2 regions of the Lysinibacillus sp. PWR01 genome follow, and region 2 is predicted to be linked to the other one. Evidence: predicted binding sites of a transcription regulator. Region 2 holds the regulator's gene; the other holds the start of a gene.
What was found. Region 2 encodes LexA, which represses DNA repair genes until DNA is damaged. Its sites were predicted from a motif close to CGAACATATGTTCG; they were not measured.

Region 1: ruvA (Holliday junction branch migration protein RuvA) is a predicted target of LexA. The motif match lies at 1,477-1,490, and genes of this name have one in related genera.

The regions. Positions count from the first base shown of each region.
Region 1 is NZ_JBHERJ010000079.1:29,758-32,967, reverse strand. It holds gene ACEVFT_RS17225 (LysM peptidoglycan-binding domain-containing protein) at 1-552, shown strand, start outside; gene ACEVFT_RS17220 (phosphotransferase) at 542-1,420, shown strand; gene ruvA (Holliday junction branch migration protein RuvA) at 1,533-2,153, shown strand; gene ruvB (Holliday junction branch migration DNA helicase RuvB) at 2,172-3,176, shown strand; gene queA (tRNA preQ1(34) S-adenosylmethionine ribosyltransferase-isomerase QueA) at 3,194-3,210, shown strand, end outside.
Region 2 is NZ_JBHERJ010000047.1:322,659-325,868, forward strand. It holds gene ACEVFT_RS08960 (prepilin peptidase) at 1-453, shown strand, start outside; gene ACEVFT_RS08965 (gamma-glutamyl-gamma-aminobutyrate hydrolase family protein) at 487-1,209, shown strand; gene lexA (transcriptional repressor LexA) at 1,317-1,934, opposite strand; gene yneA (cell division suppressor protein YneA) at 2,100-2,414, shown strand; gene ACEVFT_RS08980 (YneB family resolvase-like protein) at 2,411-3,076, shown strand; gene def (peptide deformylase) at 3,109-3,210, opposite strand, start outside.

The sequences.
Region 1 (3,210 bases), on a different contig from region 2:
CAACCACCACCTGTAGCTAAACCGAAGCCAATGCCAATGCCACAACCAGCACCACATCCACCAATGCATATCATGCCACAAATGCCTGCCGTGCCACATTGTTCAAGTTGCCATCAGCCAATCTATCATCAAATGTGGTGGCCGATGCCAATGCAGCCGCAGGTGGAGCATTATACGATGCCACAGCAGCCAATGTCCTGTGACATGCCTGATCATAAAGTGGGTGGGATGGAAGACTTTTTAGAGTCCACGTCACCATTCTTCCATACACAAAATCACCAAATGCAGCCACAAATGGATATGATGCCTGATATGAATATGGGGCAGCCCTGTGGTTGTGGTACACAACCAATGATGATGCCTGATATGAACATGGGTCATTCCTGTGGCTGTAATACACAACCAATGATGATGCCTAATTGGCAAATGGACCCTTGTCATTGTCCGCCACCCCCATGTCCGACACATTGTCCACCACCGTGTCCATCAGCAGCAGGACCATGGATGTCACCGCACTATTTCCCAGGCGGGATGACGCCTTATCGATGGTGAAAAAGCGTATATTGTAGAAGAGGTAAAGCCAAATATTTGGAAATATAAGTATCAATCGAATAATTATTTTGTCAAACGTGCAAAGCAAGTAGAAATTGCGGAGAAGGTAAGAACCATTCATCGCCAGTTAGGACGTATGGATCCTTCTTTGATCTTACCATTAGTTCAGAGCGATGATGAGCAGTTAATTGTTCAAATGTGGCAAGAAGGAAGCCATGGTGCTAACTTTGCGCATAAAAAAGATCGTAAGGAATCTCTTAGATTATTAATAGCTTTACATGACACACATAAAAAAATTGCTTGGCAGCGCGTGCCAGGCTTGCATACCTACTCACAGCTTTTAAAATGGCAAATGCGTCATATGCGTTTTAAAAGTAGAAGAAATGAGCTTCGAACATTTTTAACGAAAGAAGAAATCGATCAAATACTGCATTATAGTGATAAATCATTACAATTGATTGCATTAGAAGATGCACCTGAAAAAGAGATTACGCTATTACACGGGGATGTAGTCCATCATAATTTCTTATGGTGCTCTGATGGACAATTGCGATTAATTGATTTTGATTTAGCGCACCTTGGTGAAGCGGATGATGAGTATATTTTATGGTTACATCGTGTGTTGCCTGCTGTAGATTATGATCTTGGAAAGATTTTTGCAGAGTTACCTGAGCTGAAACGTCTGGATAAAAGAAAGCTTCATCGTTTGAAATATCCGAATGAGTTATTACGAGAATGGCTTTTTGCTATAGATTTACCACTAGAGCAACAGCTAGTATTTTTAGATTATTTAGTGCCATTTACAAAACGAGCCCTCACCTATTGGCCAAAACTGTGGTACGATATTGATAGATTTGTCAAGAAATGACCGTCATTTGGCGGTCATTTTTGTCTGGGAACGGCGTTTTTGACGCTACTTTTTGTCGAGCATTCGTTCGCTATATGCTATAATCGAAGACGATGATTGTGAGGGATTATAGATGTATGATTATTTAAAAGGACAAATTACTCGTATTACACCTGAATTTATTGTGCTAGAACAACAAGGGATTGGCTGGCAACTCAATACGCCCAATCCGTTTGCTTTTCGAACATCTGCCCTTGAACAACAGATATATGTTCATTTGCATGTACGAGAAGATGCACACGTTTTATATGGTTTCCCTAATCTAGATCAGCGTGAGCTATTCCGTAAGCTTATTTTAGTGTCGGGAATAGGGCCAAAGGGAGCACTAGCTATTTTAGCTACGGGCAATCCACAACAGGTTATTAGTGCAATCGAACGGGAGGACGAAACATTTTTAGTGAAGTTCCCTGGAGTCGGAAAAAAAACAGCACGTCAAATGATCCTCGACTTGAAGGGTAAGCTAGGCTCATTATTAGATACATTGGAGTTACCTAGTGCAGAAGATGAGTTACCATTGTTTGGTGTGAATCCTTATAAACATGAACTAGAAGAAGCCTTACTTGCTTTAATGGCACTTGGTTATTCTGAAAAAGAGCTTGAAAAAATTAAACCACAGCTAGAGGATAACGACAAACTGGAAACGACAGATGCCTTTATGAAACAAGCATTGCAACTACTGCTAAAATTAAAATAAGGAAAGGAGGGAAGGTGCATGTCTGAACGTATGATGGCAAGTGAAGCAGGTAGCTATGATGAGCAGTTTGAATTATCTTTACGCCCTCAAAAATTAGCGCAGTATATTGGGCAACATAAAGTAAAGGAAAACTTACAAATATTCATTGAAGCGGCAAAGCTTCGCCAAGAAAGTTTAGATCATGTGTTGTTATATGGACCTCCGGGACTTGGTAAAACAACATTAGCTGCTGTTATTGCGAATGAGATGAATGTCAATGTACGCATGACAAGTGGACCCGCCATTGAGCGTCCTGGAGATTTGGCAGCTATTTTAAGTTCACTAGAGCCTGGGGACGTTTTATTTATAGATGAAATCCATCGACTCCCCCGTGCTATTGAAGAAGTTTTATATCCAGCAATGGAAGACTTCTGTTTAGATATTGTGGTGGGGAAGGGTCCTGAAGCACGTTCTGTACGACTTGAATTACCTCCCTTTACCCTTGTAGGTGCAACAACAAGAGCTGGTGCATTATCAGCTCCTTTAAGGGATCGTTTTGGAGTGTTACTACGCTTAGAATATTACGATGATCAATCACTTGCTGAAATTGTTGTGCGAAGTGCTCATTTGTTTGAGGTCGAAATTGAGCAAATAGCAGCAACGGAAATGGCGAGACGCTCACGTGGAACACCTCGAATTGCCAATCGTTTATTGAAACGAGTGCGAGATTATGCACAAGTGCTTGGAGATGGTATGATAACGGAGGGTCTTGCACAGCAAGCGTTAGAGCTGTTACAAGTAGATCCTAGAGGGCTTGATCATATTGACCATAAACTTGTAACCAACATGATTGAGCGGTTCCAAGGAGGTCCAGTAGGCTTAGATACACTTGCTGCATCGATTGGTGAAGAACGAGTTACAATAGAAGATGTATACGAGCCTTATTTGATGCAAATTGGCCTTATTCAACGTACACCAAGAGGAAGAGTGGCCACACATTTAGCCTACGAACATTTTGGATATGAGTATCCCCAACAAACATAAAGAAGGAAGTTATTTTCATGCGTGTAGAAGATTT
Region 2 (3,210 bases):
ATAGTAGCTTTCGTTTTTATCTCCTTATTAGTCATCATTGTAGTGTCAGATTTGGCCTATATGCAGATTCCAGATAAGGTGCTATTATTCTTTTTACCCTTGCTTGCTATTGGACGAGTTCTATCACCATTAACACCTTGGTGGGACTCTCTTGTGGGTGCTGTTGTTGGTTTTGGCATATTATATATAATTGCTGTGCTATCGAACGGTGGCATGGGTGGAGGCGATATTAAATTATTCTTTTTAATTGGTCTCGTTCTGGGTACAATTGATACACTGTTAACGCTGTTTTTAGCTGCTGTTATTGGTATGATTGTCGGATTTACTGTGTTATCGAAGAACAAACAGGGGAGAAAAACACCCATTCCGTTTGGGCCTTCTATTGCACTGGCCGCAGTCATTGTTTATTTCTATGGCGATCTATTAATCAATTGGTATTTAGGCTTTTGGTAATTGTTTAATCTTCAAGAATGTGGAGGGAAGCAAGTGAAACCGATTATTGGTATTACAGCCTTTGTGGAGGATGATTTATCCTCTCGATTAAATGCTGCTTACAGCAAAAGCATTATTGAAGCAGGTGGAATTCCACTGATTATTCCGATTGGAGTAGAGGAAGAGGCAGCACAGATTTTAGCCATGACGGATGGTTTAATGTTATCGGGTGGCCATGATGTGCATCCATTTCTGTTCGGGGCCGAGCCTTCATTAAAGCTTGGAAAAATTCATCCAGCGCGAGATACGGTTGAATTAGCCTTAATTGAAGCTGCATTCCAACGGAAAATGCCTATTTTCGGTATTTGTCGAGGGATTCAAATATTAAATGTTGCATTAGGTGGTACTTTATATCAGGACATTGATAGTGACCATTTTAGTACCAAGTTACTCCAACATACGCAGCAATCAGGTCGAGCTGTAGCTACCCATTCTGTACAGGTTATTGCTGACAATTTATTAGCGACTATAGTAGAACAAGAGAAACTGGCAGTGAATTCATTTCATCATCAAGCAGTGAATGTTTTAGCGGAAAAATTAAAAGTAGCAGCAAAATCAAATGATGGTATTATCGAAGCGGTAGTTCATGAGGAATTACCATTTTGCTTGGCTGTTCAGTGGCATCCTGAGGAACTGGCCATAGCAGGAGATGACAGTGCTCAAAGACTATTTTCAGCCTTTGTTGAAGCTAGCTTGAAATTTAAGAAGGAAGCTTAGATGGGGCATTGTACAAAGAATCCATACATGATTGGATTCTTTTTTTGCGTAAAAAAGAGGATACATGCTCTAAGAAGGAACATAATCCTCGAAACCTACTTTAATGATTAATGTACACGACGGTAAAGACCTACAACTTGTCCTAAAATCGAAACTTGATCGACGATAATAGGTTCCATAGATGAATTTTCAGGCTGTAAACGGAAATGGTTTTTCTCTTTAAAGAAACGTTTTACAGTTGCTTCATCCTCAGCTGTCATAGCTACAACAATATCCCCGTTATTAGCTGTTGCCTTTTGTTTCACAATGACTAAATCCCCATCTAGAATCCCAGCTTCAATCATTGATTCCCCCATAATTTCTAGCATGAACAATTGATCTTCACTTGTGCCGTACGTATCGGGTAATGGGAAGTATTCTTCAATGTTTTCAATAGCTGTAATGGGAGAACCAGCTGTAACCTTCCCGACAAGTGGTACATGAATCACCTGTTGCTTTTGGATGGATTCTTCAGGCTCTAAAATTTCAATTGCACGTGGCTTTGTTGGATCTCGACGAATAAAACCCTTTTGTTCTAATCGAGCCAAATGACCATGAACAGTTGAACTGGAAGCAAGGCCAACTGCTTCACCAATTTCACGTACTGATGGCGGATAGCCCTTAGCTCGTACCTCTTCCTTAATGAAAGCTAAAATGTCCTCTTGTCTTTTCGAAACTTTTTTCATGAGTGCTCACCTCTTTTTTCTAATATCATTCTTCTTATTTGATAGTATAACAGAATGCGAACATGTATGCAAACATAGGTTCGAAAAGTGTTTGACAAAAACGTTTGTTCGCTTTATTATGAGAACATACATTCCGAACAAACATTCTTAAAAGGGGTAATGATTATGACATGGTTTAAAAAAAACACACATATCTCAATTTTATTAGGAGCTTGTCTACTATTTGCAGCATATCTTTACATCACTGATCCTGGAAAAGTTAGTTACGCAGAAATCCAAATCGAACATGGGGATAGCTTGTGGTCGTTAGCGGAGCAATATCGTGGTAAAATGAGTACAGATGATTGGATAAAGCTTGTAAAAACTGAAAATGAACTAGCGGATATTAAAATTGTAGCAGGAAAATCTCTAGTCATTCCTGTCGTGAGTGATCAAGCCAGTCCCATCAATACTATCGAAATTGCGAGAAATGAACAATGATAAATAATCAACTGTCGGCTGTTGTCTATTGTCGTGTAAGTACTGAAAAAGAAACACAAAGTTCCTCATTAGAGCGCCAGCAGGAAGAGTTGTTGCACTATGCTAAAGAGCAAGGCTATGCGGTGAAGGGCGTGTTTAAAGATCAGCATAGTGGCTATGATGTAGAACGTGAAGGCTTACTAGAAATGCTTGATTTCATAAAAGATAAGGACATTAATGCCCTTTTTGTACAAGATGAAACTCGTTTAGGACGAGGCAATGCGAGGATGGCTGTATTGCATTTATTACAAAAATCAGCAACGGATGTTTTTTCTATGCGTGATGCAGGCCCAGTCCAATTAAATGAAATGGACACGATGCTGCTTGAAATTTTAGCGATTGTAGAGGAATATCAGCGTAGAATTCATAATGCTAAAATACGCCGTGGTATGCGACGTGCTGTAGAAAACGGTTATCGTCCTGAAAATAATTTATCGAACCGGGGTAATCCGCAAGGTCAGGAGCGTAAAGATCTACCTGTAGATGAAATTGTGAAGCTACGCAAACGAGGATTTACCTTTGAAGAAATTTCTATAACGCTTAGAGGGTTAGGCTTTGAGGTAAGTAAGGCGACTGTACATCGTCGTTTCCAAGAGCACCAAGAAAGATTAGCAGGAAAATAATATTCCTGCTAATCTTTTTTTCTGTAAAGAGACTATTGAAAGGAAGAAAAGCTTTCGATGATAACATGATTAGGCAGTTGGAATGGGTGCTCTTTATTTATTCGGTCATAAAACATGATGCCATTTAAATGATC